DNA from 2 places in the Kosakonia sp. YIM B13571 genome. Region 1 is predicted to be linked to the other one. Evidence: predicted binding sites of a transcription regulator. Region 1 holds the regulator's gene; the other holds the start of a gene.

Region 1 (8,186 bases):
GCCCCGGCTTGATTTGCCGCAAAGAAGGAGACAGCGATAGCGACCGCTGAAAGTTTACATTTTTTATTCACAATATGTGTCTCGTAGCCAGATGAGTTTTTTAAGCCTGTTTATTTTAAAACAAACAGGAATTCACTATTGCTGCGAACAACGACCAAAAAAGAAGCTAAATCAGGTGAACGTACAGGATATATACGAACACTATAGTTATTGAGGAAACTCTCAATATTTATAGAAGAGGATATTCATTTCGGGAAGGAAAGTGTGGAAAGGAGTTTACGGGCGGCGATCTCGGCGTTTCCGGCAGGACATGGTAAAGTGTGGGTTTCTATTCTCATCGACCAGAGAGCGCCAATGGATAAGACCACTTCGCAAGAGATGTTAGTGCAGGCTGAAAAGCTGTGCGCGCAGCGCAATGTGCGCCTGACTCCCCAGCGCCTTGAAGTGTTGCGATTACTAAGCCTGCAACAAAGCGCGATAAGTGCTTATGATCTGCTCGATCTGCTGCGTGAAAGCGAGCCGCAAGCAAAACCGCCGACGGTTTATCGCGCGCTTGATTTCCTGCTGGAGCAAGGCTTTGTCCACAAGGTTGAGTCCACTAACAGCTATGTGCTGTGCCACCTTTTTGACCAGCCGACGCACACTTCTGCGATGTTTATTTGTGATCGCTGTGGTTCAGTGAAAGAAGAACAGGCCGAAGGGGTAGAAGATATTATGCATGCGCTGGCGGCGAAAATGGGTTTTGCCCTGCGGCATAATGTGATTGAAGCACATGGCTTATGTGCGGCCTGCGTGGAAGTGGAAGCCTGCCGACATCACGATCACTGCCAGCATGACCATAGCGTCCAGGTAAAGAAAAAACCGCGCTAACTTATCACCTCTTTTATTGGCTATTCATTACACACAACATTTCGCGAAAAATTTCGCATTCTAAAGGCGGCAAGCGAGCAAATGTCGGGGGAACCTGCGTCGGTCAACCGTTGATAAAACGCGATAGAGAGATGTGGCCTAGAGCGTAAAGTGTGGAAGCTTGTATGCCGAGTGGAGGCCGTTCGTGCTGATGAATGTGAAATTTGAAGGGGGGTGGTACATCCTTGTACCTTCGGGCAGGGTAGCCTTCAGAGAGTTAACATATATGAGGGGATGTGCTGGCTACCAACGGTAATCATTACGCGTTTCCCAGTCCGTCACTTCTTTTTCCGCCTGATCTTTCGCGTAACCGTAACGTTCCTGGATTTTACCCACCAACTGATCACGTTTACCTTCAATGATCGTCATATCGTCATCGGTGAGTTTGCCCCATTTCTCTTTCACAGTGCCTTTAAACTGCTTCCAGTTACCGCCGACTTCGTCTTTATTCATCATGGACTCCTTATCGTTCGGTTAAAAATAGACGTTCTCGCCGTGCTGAACGTATTGATTATTGTAGTCAGGGATTCGGCATTATGGATTTTATTCGGAATCTTTAACCATCTAATAAGATAAAAGCAGCGTAAACGAGACAAGAAAAGCAGAGCGCTAAAGCAGGGATAAAGTGCTATCAGGAAGGATCACTCGCAGCAAACCAACTGTTGTCACGCCAGTGGCGACGCCATACTAGCGTCAGCGTCAGCCCACGCAGAGCAAGAAACACAGCAAGCGACAACCACAAACCGTGATTACCCAAAACAGGCACGGTGAGTAGCGTAACGGCAAACCCCGCCGCCGCCACTGCCATACTGTTACGCATTTCGGCCGCGCGCGTCGCACCGACAAACATACCGTCCAGCAGATAACACCACACCCCCACTAGCGGTAACATAACCTGCCAAATTAGATAATGCCCGGCAAGCTGTTGCAGGGCGGGTAGCGACGTTAACAACGCGATAATTTGCTGACCCGCCAGCGCATACACAACGGCAAAGAACAGCGCCACCAGACCGGCCTGCCGGCAAGCAGCCCGCCAGATATGCATCAATTGACGGCCGTCTCTGGCGCCGTAAGCCTGCCCGGAGTGGGCTTCAACCGCATACGCGAAACCATCCAGCGCATAAGCGGTAAAGGTTAAAAACATCATCAGCACCGCGTTTGCTGCCACCGTCTCATCACCGAGGCGGGCACCAAACACCGTTATCGAACCAAAGCAGAGTTGCAGCAGCAACGAACGCAACATGATATCGCGGTTCAGCGCCAGCAAACGCCGTACGCCGCCGCGCCATGCATTTTTCAACGTCAGCAATGGAATACCGCGCATCACCAGTACGTGTCGCACCATCCACAAGCCAATGACGAAAGTGACGTATTCCGCTATCACCGTGGCAAGCGCTGCACCTTGCACATTCATATGCAGCCCCATGACCAACCACAGATCGAGCACGATGTTGAGCAGGTTCCCCACCACCAGCAAGATCACCGGTGCGCGCGCATACTGCACGCCGAGCAACCAACCGAGCAATACCAGGTTGCCCAGCGAAGCGGGTGCGCTCAACCAGCGAATATCCAGGAACCGCTGCGCCTGTTCCAGCACCGCCTCGCTACCGCCGGTGATATGCAGCGCCACGCCGATAATCGGCGTGCGCAACACAGCAATCAGTACACCAGCGCCCAGCGCCAGCAGCAAAGGCTGGACTAACGCACGCGCCAGCGCGGGCGCATTCTTCGCGCCGAACGCCTGAGCTGTTAGCCCGGTGGTGCTCATGCGCAAAAAGAGCAGCAACATAAAGAGGAAACTGGTTGCCGTTGCGCCAATCGCCACACCGCCCAGGTAAACCGGGCTGTCCAGATGCCCCACTACCGCCGTATCCACTAGCCCCAGCAACGGGACAGTGATATTCGAGAAGATCATCGGCAGTGCAAGCCGCCAGAGCGCTTTGTCGGATGTGGTTAGCAGTGGCATGGTATGAATGTGAATGTTATTGAGGGAAAAGAGGAGATCGCTGCGGAACCTGAATCAGCTCCGCAGCAGAGCGAATGTGCGTTACAACCACGCGCCATTACGAATGACACCGACCGCAAGCCCTTCGATGGTAAAGTTTTGATCGCGCAGATCGACGACGATCGGGGAAAACTCACTGTTTTCCGGCAGCAGTTCAACGGTGTTGCCCTGCTTTTTCAAACGTTTGACCGTGACTTCGTCTTCAATACGCGCAACAACGACCTGGCCGTTACGCACATCTTGCGTTTTGTGCACCGCCAGCAGATCGCCGTCCATAATGCCAATGTCACGCATCGACATGCCGCTCACGCGCAGCAGGAAATCCGCATGGGGTTTAAAGAGGCTCGGATCGACCTGGTAATGGCCTTCGATATGCTGCTGCGCCAGCAGAGGCTCACCCGCCGCGACGCGACCAATCAGCGGTAAGCCGATATCGTCCTCTTCTTCTTCAAGCAGCAGGCGAAGACCACGCGATGCGCCAGATACGATTTCGATAACCCCTTTGCGCGCCAGCGCTTTGAGGTGTTCTTCCGCCGCATTTGGGGAACGGAACCCCAATTGCTGTGCGATTTCCGCACGCGTTGGTGGCATACCGGTTTGAGTGATGCGATCGCGAATAAGATCGAACACCTCTTGCTGCCTGGCCGTTAATGCTTTCATCCCGCCCCCTGGGTGTATATACAGTTATGCTGTGAGTATATACAGCTAAAGGCGATTTTGGAACCAAATTTAAGCAAAAAACCAGAACGTTATTGAATTCTGGAAGCGTTATCGAAAATGCGACCAGAGTAATGCGATCCAGGTAAACATCGCCAACAGGATAGACATCAGCACCGCCGCTGAGCCCATATCCTTTGCTCGCCCGGAAAGTTCATGGAATTCAGAGCCAATACGATCGACCACGGCCTCGATGGCGCTGTTCAGAATTTCGACAATCATCACCAGCGTCACAGAACCAATCAGCAGTACGCGCGTCATTGTGTCAATATCGAGCCAGCAAGCGATTATAATTGCCAGGGTAACCGCAACGGCTTCCTGACGAAATGCCGCTTCATTGATCCAGGCGGCGCGAACGCCTTTCCAGGAATATCCAGCGGCTTTAATGATCCGGGTGAAACCGGTGGTATTATTAGCCATTTAAAAGAACCTTTTTATTAAATTGGCGTCAATGTCTCAGCAAGCGCGCAGCGGTACAACAGAAATTATGTGTGCTTTCTGATATTCTTGCGGCGCAATGGCACTATTAACCAGAGGCTTTACATCCTTTATGTCCGGCTGGCCACGAATTTACTACAAGTTACTGAATTTACCATTAAGCGTACTGGTAAAAAGTAAATCGATCCCCGCAGAACCTGCACAGGAGCTGGGTCTCGATACGTCACGTCCCATCATGTACGTGCTGCCTTATAACTCAAAGGCAGATTTACTGACTCTACGCGCGCAGTGTCTGGCACATGAGCTGCCCGATCCCATGGAACCGCTGGAAATCGACGGCGCTTTGCTGCCGCGTTTCGTGTTTATCCACGGCGGCCCGCGCGTGTTCACTTATTACGCGCCAAAAGAAGAGTCGATCAAGCTGTTCCACGACTACCTGGATTTACACCGCAGCCATCCTGATTTGGATGTGCAAATGGTGCCGGTATCGGTGATGTTTGGTCGTTCACCGGGGCGTGAAAAAGGCGAAATTAACCCGCCGCTGCGTATGCTGAACGGCATCCAGAAATTCTTTGCTGTTTCCTGGCTTGGCCGCGACAGCTTTGTGCGTTTTTCACCGCCGGTTTCGCTGCGTCGTATGGCGACCGAACACGGTACCGATAAAATTATCGCGCAGAAATTGGCGCGCGTGGCGCGTATGCACTTTGCCCGCCAGCGTCTGGCCGCAGTAGGTCCACGCCTGCCGGCCCGTCAGGATTTGTTTAACAAATTGCTCTCGTCCAAGGCGATTGCCCGCGCCGTTGAAGATGAAGCGCGCAGCAAAAAAATCTCCCATGATAAGGCGCAGCAAAACGCCATCGCGCTGATGGAAGAGATCGCCGCGAACTTCTCCTACGAGATGATCCGCCTGACTGACCGTATTCTGGGTTTTACCTGGAACCGTCTCTATCAGGGCATTAATGTGCATAACGCTGAGCGCGTACGCCAGCTTGCACATGACGGTCACGAAATTGTCTATGTGCCCTGCCATCGCAGCCATATGGACTACCTGCTGCTCTCCTATGTGCTCTATCACCAGGGGCTGGTGCCGCCGCATATCGCCGCCGGTATCAACTTGAATTTCTGGCCTGCCGGGCCGATTTTCCGCCGCCTGGGTGCTTTCTTTATTCGCCGGACATTTAAAGGCAACAAGCTTTATTCCACCGTGTTCCGCGAATACTTGGGCGAGTTGTTCAGCCGTGGTTATTCGGTGGAGTACTTCGTTGAGGGTGGACGTTCGCGCACCGGGCGTTTGCTGGATCCGAAAACCGGTACGTTGTCGATGACCATCCAGGCGATGCTGCGCGGCGGCACGCGTCCAATCACGCTGGTGCCGATTTACATCGGTTATGAACACGTGATGGAAGTAGGTACTTACGCCAAAGAGCTGCGTGGCGCGACGAAAGAGAAAGAGAGCCTGTTGCAGATGGTACGGGGCTTAAGCAAGCTGCGTAACCTCGGTCAGGGCTATGTGAACTTCGGCGAACCGATCCCGCTGATGAACTACCTAAATCATCATGTTCCGGAGTGGCGCGAAGCCATTGATCCCATTGAATCCATCCGTCCGGCGTGGTTAACACCAACGGTGAACACCATTGCCGCTGACCTGATGGTGCGTATCAACAACGCCGGTGCGGCTAACGCCATGAACCTGTGTTGTACCGCGCTGTTGGCTTCCCGCCAGCGTTCACTGACGCGCGAGCAACTGACCGAGCAGTTAAGCTGTTATCTCGAGCTGATGCGCAACGTGCCTTATTCCCCGGATTCGACCACGCCTTCGGCCAGCGCCAGCGAGCTTATCGACCACGCGCTGCAGATGAACAAGTTCGAAGTCGAGAAAGACACCATCGGCGATATCATCATTCTGCCGCGTGAGCAGGCGGTGTTGATGACGTACTACCGCAACAATATTGCACATATGCTGATGCTGCCGTCGCTGCTGGCAGCGATTGTCACCCAGCACCGTGCCATTTCACGTAGCGAGATCCTGCGCCACGTCGAGTTACTCTACCCAATGCTGAAAGCCGAGTTGTTCCTGCGTTGGGAAAAAGCGGAGCTGGCGCCAGTGCTGGAGAACCTGACGCAAGAGCTGTTGCGCCAGGGCTTGTTGACGGTGAAAGACGATCGTCTGAGCATCAATCCGACGCACTCCCGCACGTTGCAACTGCTGGCGGCAGGCGCGCGCGAAACCTTACAGCGTTACGCCATTACCTTCTGGCTGCTGAGCGCCAACCCGGCGATGAACCGCAGCACGCTGGAAAAAGAGAGCCGCACGCTGGCGCAACGCCTGTCGGTGCTGCATGGCATCAACGCGCCGGAGTTCTTCGATAAGGCGGTGTTCAGTACGCTGGTGCTGACGCTGCGCGATGAAGGCTATATCAGTGATACTGGTGATGCGGATCCGGCACGTACCTTAAACGTGTACCAGATGCTGGCGGACTTGATAACGTCGGATGTACGTCTGACGATTGAGAGCGCGACGCAAGCAGAAGTGTGATGGTAACTTTTCCCCTCTCTTCACGGAGAGGGGAAAAAATTCAAGGCAAATGCAGGTAACTCAACGCAAGCCCTAAAAACAGCACCAGCCCCACATAGTTATTATTCATGAACGCTTTAAAACAGGCATCCCGGTCACGACCCGCAATCAGCTTTTGCTGATAAACAAACAGCGCGCCAGCGATGAGCACCGTCCCGTAGTACGTCCAACCCAGGCCATTTAGCCAGCCAACAGACGCCATCAGCGCCAGCACGACCACCTGCAAAATTCCGATAATCAGCTTGTCGAAGCGACCGAACAAAATCGCCGTCGACTTAATGCCAATCTTCACATCGTCGTCCCGGTCAACCATCGCGTACTGCGTGTCATACGCCACCGCCCACAAGATATTGGCGAGGAACATGATCCAGCAGCTCAGCGGTACAGTTTCACTCACGGCCGCGAAGGCCATTGGAATCGACCAGCCGAATGCCGCGCCGAGCACCACCTGTGGCAGGTGTGTATAGCGCTTCATAAACGGGTAAACCCACGCCAGCGCCAGCGCCGCGACGGAGAGCAAAATAGTCATCACATTCAGCGTCAGCACCAGCGCGAAGGCCAGCAGCACCAGCACCACAAACAGCACGCGCGCTTCATTTTCCGTTACCGCGCCGCTTGGCAAAGGGCGATTCGCCGTGCGTTTAACATGACCATCAAATTTACGATCCGCATAGTCATTGACCACGCAACCGGCGGCGCGCATCAGCCAGACGCCCGCGACAAAAACCAGCAAAATCCACAGCGGCGGCACGCCTGGGGTTGCCACCCACAGCGCCCACAACGTTGGCCACAGCAACAGTAAAGCACCAATTGGTTTGTCCGTACGCATAAGCCTGTGAAAGGCCAACAGCTTATTCTGCGTGAGACTCCACTCCATTTTCTTTTTCCTCTTAGTACAGCGGCGATGCAGGCAAAAACAGTTCGGTCAGCATCAGCGGTTTCCCGCTCAGACGCAGGCGGGAACGGCGTCCCCAAAGCTGCTCATGACGACCAATTTCAATAAAGTCACGCGTAAGCGTAGATGAGGTAAAGAGATATCGCCCAAGCGGCGTTTTACCCAGGGTTTGCAGCGCCAGTTCCGGGCCGCTCAGCGTAGATTCCGGCACCACAGTGCGTCCGGCGAGCCAGGGCTCCCCGTCGGCGCAGAGAATAATTTCCCGCAACCAGTAACGGTCCTCCTTCGGCAGACTGTCGCGTTCTTCGGCGATCTCATCCACCGTCACAAAGCCTTCCCGAATCAGCGTAACGCTGACCGTCTTGCCTTGCTGCTCAAAACGTTTGGTCATTGAATCTTCCAGCAACAGCCACTCGAGCAGTTGCGGTTCAAGCGCGGGAATTGCGTCTAAATAGCGCAGCGCTCGCAGTTGCGTAAGCGCAGGGTGTGACATGCCTGACTCTCCGGTACATAACGTAGCGTTATTGTATCGCAGAACCGGCGCACGGGGCGGGGAAACTTCTTTCAGTTTTCATCAGCGCAACAGATGCGCAACAGCGCGCATCTGCGCCGGAAAAAAAGGTGCGTCAGGCGACGCACCAGTTGCT
Region 2 (8,186 bases), on a different contig from region 1:
TTATTCAGATGCACCAGCTTGACCGGAACCGCCGCTCTTTCACCCAGTTCCACTTTCGGCGTATACAGCCGTTCGCGCAGCGCATCGGTGTCCAGTTCCAGCAGCGGCGACATGTCACCGGCCAGATCCACCATAATCACCGCGTTGCGGTTTTCCGGATGCCAGGCCAGAGGCGCCACCCAACTGGTGTTGCCGCGCCAGGCACCAAACATCCCGGAGACATGCACCAGCGGTTTCATTTGTGGCACATCAATCAGCGTCGCCAGCTTCTGCTTATGGCGATGGCTGAACAGATAGTCGAACAGCTTCGGCTGTTTCGCTTTTACCAGTTGCGCCATGGCGATAGTGGCGTAAACGTCTGCCATTGCATCGTGGGCGTTCGCATGTTCGATACCGTTGGCTTTAGTCAGATGTTCAAGACGAAAACTGGGCAGACCATCCTCGTTTTCCGGCCAGTTAATCCCGTCCGGGCGCAGGGCGTAGCAGGCGCGCATGACGTCCAGCAGATCCCAGCGTGAATTATGGTTTTGCCAGCTCCAGGCATAAGGATCGTAGAAGTTGCGGTAGAAAATATTGCGCGTCACTTCGTCATCAAAACGCACATTGTTGTAACCGAGCACACAGGTGTTCGGCACGGTGAACAGATCGTGAATACGTTTAGCGAAAGCCGCTTCGTTCTCGCCTTTGGCGCGCGCTATTTGCGGCGTAATGCCGGTTATTAGCACCGCTTCCGGCTGCGGCAGATAGTCGTCTGCCGGTTTGCAATAGAAGACTTCCGGTTCGCCAATAATGTTGAAATTCGCGTCGGTGCGAATCGCGGCGAACTGCGCCGGGCGATCCAGCGCCGGGCTGGTACCGAAAGTTTCATAATCGTGAAAGAGAAAAGTGGGCGTTGCGGCGGAATCAGACACCAGATGCTCATCCTGTCAGTAAATATGCCCACTATGGTAAACCATCCCGGCGCGTGTGCCGAAGGAAAACCGGTCATTCTTCCGCAGACCTTCGCAAAAACAGGTGCTTAAAATCGATCTGTGTCACACTTTTTTGCAATTTAACCAGGTAACGACACACGAAGTTCCGTAAAAAGAACGACGATTTCAGATGCTACTGAGGATATTTCATTGAAACGCCGTTTGTTTGCTGCTTCTTTGCTGGCGGTATGCGTTAACCACGCTTACGCCGACGACTTACCTTTTGCCCCTCAGCCCCCGGCAATTCAGGCTGGCTCCTGGGTATTGATGGACTACACCACCGGGCAAATCTTAACAGCGGGCAATGAACATCAGCAACGTAACCCGGCGAGCCTGACCAAACTGATGACCGGCTACGTGGTTGACCGCGCTATTGATAGCCACCGCATCAGCGCTGATGATGTCGTCACCGTCGGAAAAGACGCCTGGGCAAAAGGAAACCCGGTGTTCGATGGTTCTTCATTGATGTTTCTTAAACCGGGCGATCGCCTGACGGTGCGCGACTTGAGCCGTGGTTTGATTGTTGATTCCGGTAACGATGCCTGCGTGGCGCTGGCGGATCACGTGGCGGGCGGGCAACCGCAATTTGTCACTATGATGAATGATTACGTCCAGAAGCTGAATCTGCGCGATACCCATTTTGAAACCGTACACGGGCTGGATGCGCCAGGCCAGCACAGCTCTGCGTATGATCTGGCGGTACTCTCCCGCGCCATCATTCATGGCGAGCCGGATTTCTATCATATGTACAGTGAAAAAAGCCTGACGTGGAACGGCATTACCCAGCAAAACCGCAACGGTTTGTTATGGGATAAGACGCTGAACGTTGATGGGCTGAAAACCGGTCACACGTCTGGCGCGGGCTTTAACCTGATCGCCTCAAGCGTGGACGGAGAGCGGCGTTTGATTGCGGTGGTCATGGGCGCAGACAGCCCGAAAGGGCGTGAAGACCAGGCGCGTAAGCTGCTGCACTGGGGTCAGCAGAATTTTAACACCGTGGAAATTCTGCGTAATGGTAAGAAAGTGGGCAGTGAACGGGTGTGGTACGGTGATAAAGAACAGGTTGATGTCGGCACCGATCAGGATTACTGGCTGGTGCTGCCCAAAGCGGAACTGCAAAATGTGAAAGCTAAATATGTGCTGGACAACAAAGAGCTGGATGCCCCGCTTGCCGCGCATCAGCGCGTGGGTGAAATCCAGCTTTTTGACCGCGATAAAGTGATAGCCCATTGGCCATTGGTTACGCTGGATAGCGTTGGCAAAGGCGGTTGGTTCTCGCGTTTGAGCGATTACCTCCATCATAAAAGCTGACACCGTCAAGCGTTGGCTGGAAGGCATGCGAGCTTGCTCTCATAATTGAGTTGTTGCAGATGGCAGGCGCAGGCCTGCCAGTTATACTGTATGTTCGAACAGTAACACTAAGGGAGTTAGTATGAGCTACACAGTCAAGCAGTGTGAAAAACGCCGTATTGCCGGGTTTCATCTGGTCGGGCCGTGGGACGAGAAAGTTAAACAGGGATTTGCGCAGCTGTCGATGTGGGTTGATAACAAGCAGATCCAGCCGTTGGAGTGGATTTGTGTTTATTACGACAACCCGGATGAAGTACCCGCAGAAAAATTGCGGGCGGATGTGGCGATCACCGTTGACGATGCGTTTCAGGTGCCAGCCAACAGCGAAGGGGTGATGACCACAGAGGTTCCGGGTGGCCAGTACGCGGTGGCGCAGGCACGGGTTTACAACGAAGAGTTTGCAGCCAGCTGGGATCTTTTTTTCGATGAGTTGCTCACCGATCAGGCATTACAAATTTCGGCCGGACCCTGTTTCGAAGTCTATCGCAACGACGGTCAGCGCGACGGTTACTGGGAAATCGAGATGTATATTCCGGTAGAGCCGAAAGTGCTGTAAGCAGTAAACGCGCGCAAAGGGACGTCAGGATCAAGCTGGCGTCTCTTTTTTGTTTAAAAAGGTGATATCTGCCACTGAAAAATCCTACAATTGCGCCTCTTTTTATTTCTAACCCGGAGAACGGGCGTGCGTCGCGATAAATCACTCAGCCTTTTTGAAATCCGTCTTTACCGCCATTATCACGTCGTACATGGCGTGCGCATTGCATTGGCTTTTGTGCTGACTTTCCTGCTGATCCGCCTGCTGGATGTGCCGGAAGGTACCTGGCCATTAATCACGCTGGTGGTGCTGATGGGGCCAATTTCCTTTTGGGGTAACGTTGTACCGCGCGCGTTTGAGCGCATCGGCGGAACTATCTTCGGCGCTGCACTGGGGCTGGTGGCATTAAGGCTGGAACTGATTTCTTTGCCGGTGATGCTGGTGTGGTGTGCCGTTGCGATGTTTATATGCGGCTGGCTGGCGCTCGGTAAAAAGCCTTATCAGGCGCTGATTATCGGCGTGACGCTCTCGGTGGTGGTCGGCGCGCCGACCGGGGATATGCATACCGCATTGTGGCGCAGCGGCGATGTGATTATTGGTTCGTTGTTGGCGATGCTGTTCACCGGCATCTGGCCGCAGCGGGCTTTTTTGCACTGGCGCATTCAGATGGCGAATTACGTCACGGCGTTTAACCGGGTCTATCAGGCGGGTTTATCACGCAACCTGGTGGAGCGGCCGCGTCTGGAAAAACACCTGCAAAAAATTCTCAATGACGTGGTAAAAATGCGCGGCTTAATCACGCCAGCCAGTAAAGAGACCCATATCCAGAAAGCGATTTTTGAAGCTATCCAGACCGTCAGCCGTAATTTGGTGTGCATGCTGGAGTTGCAAATTAACGCCCACTGGAGCTCGCGCGCCAGCCATTTTGTCATGATCAATGCCAATACTCTGCGTGAAACGCAGCAGATGACGCAGCAGACGTTGCTGACCATTGCCCACGCGTTGTATGAAGGCAACCCGCAGCCGATTCTGGCAAACACGGAAAAGCTCAATGAGATTGTCACCGAGTTACGCCAGTTAAGCCGCGAACATCAAGGAGATGCGCTGGCCGAAACGTCTATTCATGGTTATGTCTGGTTAAGCCTGGAATTGGCGCGTCAACTGGAATTGTTATCGCATTTGATTTGCCGGGCATTGCGCAAATAAGCGGCAGATAGCCGCCGGACACAGTCTGGTTGTTTCGATTCAGCTGGATTTGTGGTTATGATAGAGAAAAGGAAAAATTATTGTCATATGCAACCGCTTTGGGTAGGTTTGCCTCTAAGCTTGTTGCGTTAACGAATCCGAATCTCACATTATCAGGGGTGTAAAAATGGAAACAACCAAGCCTTCGTTCCAGGATGTTCTGGAGTTTGTGCGTCTGTTCCGCCGCAAGAATAAGTTGCAGCGTGAAATTCAGGACGTTGAGAAGAAGATCCGTGATAACCAGAAGCGTGTTCTGCTGCTGGATAACCTCAGCGATTACATCAAACCAGGCATGAGCGTTGAAGCCATTCAGGGCATTATCGCCAGCATGAAAACCGACTACGAAGATCGCGTAGATGATTACATCATCAAAAACGCCGAGCTGTCGAAAGAACGTCGTGACATTTCCAAAAAGCTGAAAACCATGGGCGAACTGAAGTCGGTTGAAGCAAAAACCGAATAATGCCTCGCGGTGAGAGGTTCGCCTCTCACCCCTATTTCACGCCGCCCGCCACCATCTCCAACAAATAGCTTTTTGGCCAGTGTACCGCCAGTTCCCTCTTCGCTAGAAAACTGCAAACCGCTTCCACATCATGACGTGCTGAATCAAGAAACAAACCCACCACGCTCCCGCTATGCGCCACGTTCAGACCGTACAAATCGAATCGTTCCACCAGATTGAGCAGGGTATTGAACGCCGGTTTTTGCAATAGCGCCTGGCTGGCTATCGCGCTGAGTGTTGCGGCTTCGCCCAGCAGTGCGGCATCATTTTTCGCGCAAGCGCGTTGTAGCGTTTGCCATGCTCTGTCCAGAGTGCCCGCATTGTCGAGCAGCGCCTGCTGGCGCGTCATCCGGTGATAATCTGCGGTCGTCAGTGTCAGCGGGCTCTCCAGCAGCAGAACCTCGCTGTGCGGAAGTGCGCCACAGGGAATGCGGGTCGCTGCGGTGTTATGGTCAAACAGCGTCAGGCCCGAAAACAGCGTGCTGTCGGTCGGCTCCAGCGTCACGCAGAGCTGAGCCAGTGTTTCTTCATCCAGCGGCTGATTAAGATGTCGGGCAGCCGCTACGGCTGTCGCCGCAATATCGGCTGTGCTGCTGGCCATGCCTTTCGCCACTGGAATGGTGGAGCGGCAGTCGATACGCAGCGTTGACGAGAGGGACGCGGGAAGTTGCCAGTGCGCCAGCAACAGTTTGATCATCGCGCGGGTGAGCGGGCGCTCTTTGGCCAGTGGCGTGCCGGTGGTGACTTCCACATGGCTGTACCACGCCACCGGGCAGGAGACCAGCTTTTCGCCGCCGAGTATCCAGCCCTGGATTATTTCGCCGCAGGATGCGGGACATGCTGCCTGCGCCACGGTGATCCCCCTAAAAAATAAAACGGATAGTGTCATTTCATCCCGTCGAATGCCAGCATTAACGCCACGTTGGCATGTCTCCACCCGAGCACGAAGATATTTCGACATTGCTCGCTGCACATGGTCTTTATCATTCCCAGTTGAGGATTTCCGCAGGCGCGTGATTACACACATCTTTCCGTCAGATTATGAAGAGGTTCTACCGCTATTTTGTTTACAGCCTTAGAAGGTGTTTGAATGACTCATGCAGCGTTGAGTTAATTCCGACACTGAAAATCGTGACGCGAAACCTGAATAAATCAGGTGTTGATAAAAGCGGGTGAGCAATACATTGTTATAGCGCAACAAACTCGTGTTTACGCGACGATAAACTGCATCAGTTTTATTTCCCTGCGGCAATCCAGTTTGCCTCTGGGAAATGTCATGAACAAGCGAACACGGTTTTCGCGCCGTGACGCAATAAGCCAACAGGTTTTGCCGCCGCTTTTTGCGCGGCTGGGAAGGGGGCGAAAATCCCCCGCAGCCCCCGCTGCTGTGATGCTGACAACCCCGAAAACGCCACTGATCGCCAGATCGGGAAGGACGGGTGAGGATGACGCTAAGCCAGAAGACCGACCTGATGGGCCATTATCAACAACTTCGGTGGGAAGTGGGTTGCTCAGAAGCGTACGGTCGTAAGACCGGGCAAACGCGCGCCTGACTTCAGCTTTCCGCCCGTGATGGGGTATCAGGAATGTCAGACAGGCGCAGCGCCTTTCTCCTTGCCGGAACCGGTAGCGGCTGTGGTAAAACCACCGTCACGCTGGGGCTGCTTACTGTTTTTAACCGTCGCGGCTTACGTGTTCAGCCGTTCAAAGTCGGGCCGGATTACCTGGATACCGCCTGGCACAGCGCCGTTTCCGGCGTCGCCTCCCACAATCTCGACAGCTTTATGCTGCCAGAGCCAACGCTCAACGCGCTCTTTTGCGAGCATGTTACCGCCTACGATGTTGCCATTATTGAAGGCGTGATGGGATTGTACGACGGCTACGGCACCGACCCTGATTATTGCAGCAGCGCCGCACTGGCAAAACAGCTTGGCGTTGCGGTGATTTTGCTCGTTGACGGCAAAGCGGTGTCGACCTCCATTGCCGCAACAGTCATGGGTTTTCAGCACTTCGATCCGCAACTGCCCATTGCCGGCGTTATCGTCAACCGGGTTAACAGCGACAGCCATTTTCAGCTCCTGAAACACGCCATTGAACACTATTGCGCGCTACCGGTGCTGGGGTATGTCCCGACCGCGCCCGGCATTACGTTGCCGGAGCGTCATCTCGGTCTGGTGACCGCGCGTGAATCAGTGGTGGAAGCCCAATCGTGGCAAGATTTTGCCGGGCATCTGGAGCAAACGATTGATATTGACCAACTGCTCACACTCAGCCAACTCACGGCGCTTCCCGCCGGGCAAATGCCGCCCTTGCCGGATGCGGCTGCAGGCGCAGGGCTGACGCTGGCATTAGCCTTTGATGAGGCCTTCAACTTTTACTACCCCGATAACCTCGATTTACTGGAACGCGCAGGTGTTCACATTGTGCGCTTTAGCCCGCTGCGGGAGCGCCAGTTACCGGAATGCCAGATGCTGTGGCTTGGCGGGGGGTATCCGGAGCTGCATGCGCGGGCGTTATCAGAAAATACCCCGATGCTGGAGGCTATCCGCGCGGCACATCGACGCGGTGTAGCGATCTACGCCGAGTGCGGCGGGCTGATGTATCTCGGCACCGCATTGCGTGATGCTGACGGCCACGAATGGCCGATGGCGAATGTGATCCCCGGTCTTAGCGTGATGGGTAACAAACTGACCCGCTTTGGCTACTGCGAAGCCCGCGCGACGCAACAGACCTTACTGGCGGCAGTGGGTGAAACCCTGCGCGGACACGAATTTCACTATTCAGATTTCACCGCGCAAACGGCGGCGGTGCTCGACTGCCATAAAACCCGTGACGGCGAAGTGCTCAAACGCTGGCAGGGCGGCTGGCAGGTTGGTAACACCTTCGCCAGCTACCTGCATCTGCACTTCGCCCAACGCCCGCAAATGCTCAACCACTGGTTTGCTGTCGCAAGGAGCGCGCAATGACACTGCTTGCCTGGGTTGTGGCGTTTTTACTCGATCGGCTGCTGGGCGACCCGCCGCACTGGCCGCATCCAGTACGCTGGATTGGCGCGCTGATTAACCTGCTACAAGGCATCGTGCGGCGCTGTTGCCATAGCGATAACGCGTTGCGCATGGGCGGCGGCGTAATGTGGCTGGCGGTGGTCGGTGTGAGCTGGGGAGTGGCCTGGGGCGCGCTGGCGCTGGCAAGCGCCACTCACCCGTGGCTCGGCTGGTGTGTCGAGGTGTGGTTGATCTACACCTCGCTCGCCACCCGTTGCCTGGCGGACATGGCACGGGAAGTCGAAAAGCCGCTGCGCCAGGGGCTGCTTGCCCAGAGCCGCGAAAAACTCTCATGGATTGTCGGGCGCGATACCCGCCAGTTGCAGCCGCCGCAAATCACTCGCGCGGTGGTGGAAACGGTCGCGGAGAATACCGTCGATGGGGTGATTGCCCCGCTGTTTTTTTTGCTGCTCGGCGGCGCGCCACTGGCGATGGCCTACAAAGCCGTCAACACGCTGGATTCAATGGTCGGCTACAAACATGAAAAGTACCGCGCCATCGGCATGGTCAGCGCCCGGCTGGATGATGTCGCCAATTTT

The links. The regulator LexA, encoded in region 1, represses DNA repair genes until DNA is damaged. The targets are predictions, from matches to a motif close to TNCTGTATGTACATACAGNA.
Region 2: the regulator LexA is predicted to act here: its motif matches at 2,367-2,386, upstream of sbmC (DNA gyrase inhibitor SbmC).

The regions. Positions count from the first base shown of each region.
Region 1 is NZ_JBHZPL010000009.1:16,431-24,616, reverse strand. It holds gene traF (conjugal transfer protein TraF) at 1-71, opposite strand, end outside; gene zur (zinc uptake transcriptional repressor Zur) at 355-870, shown strand; gene ACFX4O_RS18360 (CsbD family protein) at 1,153-1,362, opposite strand; gene dinF (MATE family efflux transporter DinF) at 1,541-2,875, opposite strand; gene lexA (transcriptional repressor LexA) at 2,957-3,574, opposite strand; gene ACFX4O_RS18345 (diacylglycerol kinase) at 3,683-4,051, opposite strand; gene plsB (glycerol-3-phosphate 1-O-acyltransferase PlsB) at 4,182-6,605, shown strand; gene ubiA (4-hydroxybenzoate octaprenyltransferase) at 6,646-7,521, opposite strand; gene ubiC (chorismate lyase) at 7,535-8,032, opposite strand.
Region 2 is NZ_JBHZPL010000003.1:206,087-214,272, forward strand. It holds gene sbcB (exodeoxyribonuclease I) at 1-911, opposite strand, end outside; gene dacD (serine-type D-Ala-D-Ala carboxypeptidase DacD) at 1,122-2,282, shown strand; gene sbmC (DNA gyrase inhibitor SbmC) at 2,404-2,877, shown strand; gene ACFX4O_RS09355 (FUSC family protein) at 3,004-4,062, shown strand; gene ACFX4O_RS09360 (DUF496 family protein) at 4,229-4,564, shown strand; gene ACFX4O_RS09365 (L-threonine kinase) at 4,596-5,456, opposite strand; cobalamin riboswitch at 5,909-6,091, shown strand; gene ACFX4O_RS09370 (cobyrinate a,c-diamide synthase) at 6,190-7,569, shown strand; gene cbiB (adenosylcobinamide-phosphate synthase CbiB) at 7,566-8,186, shown strand, end outside.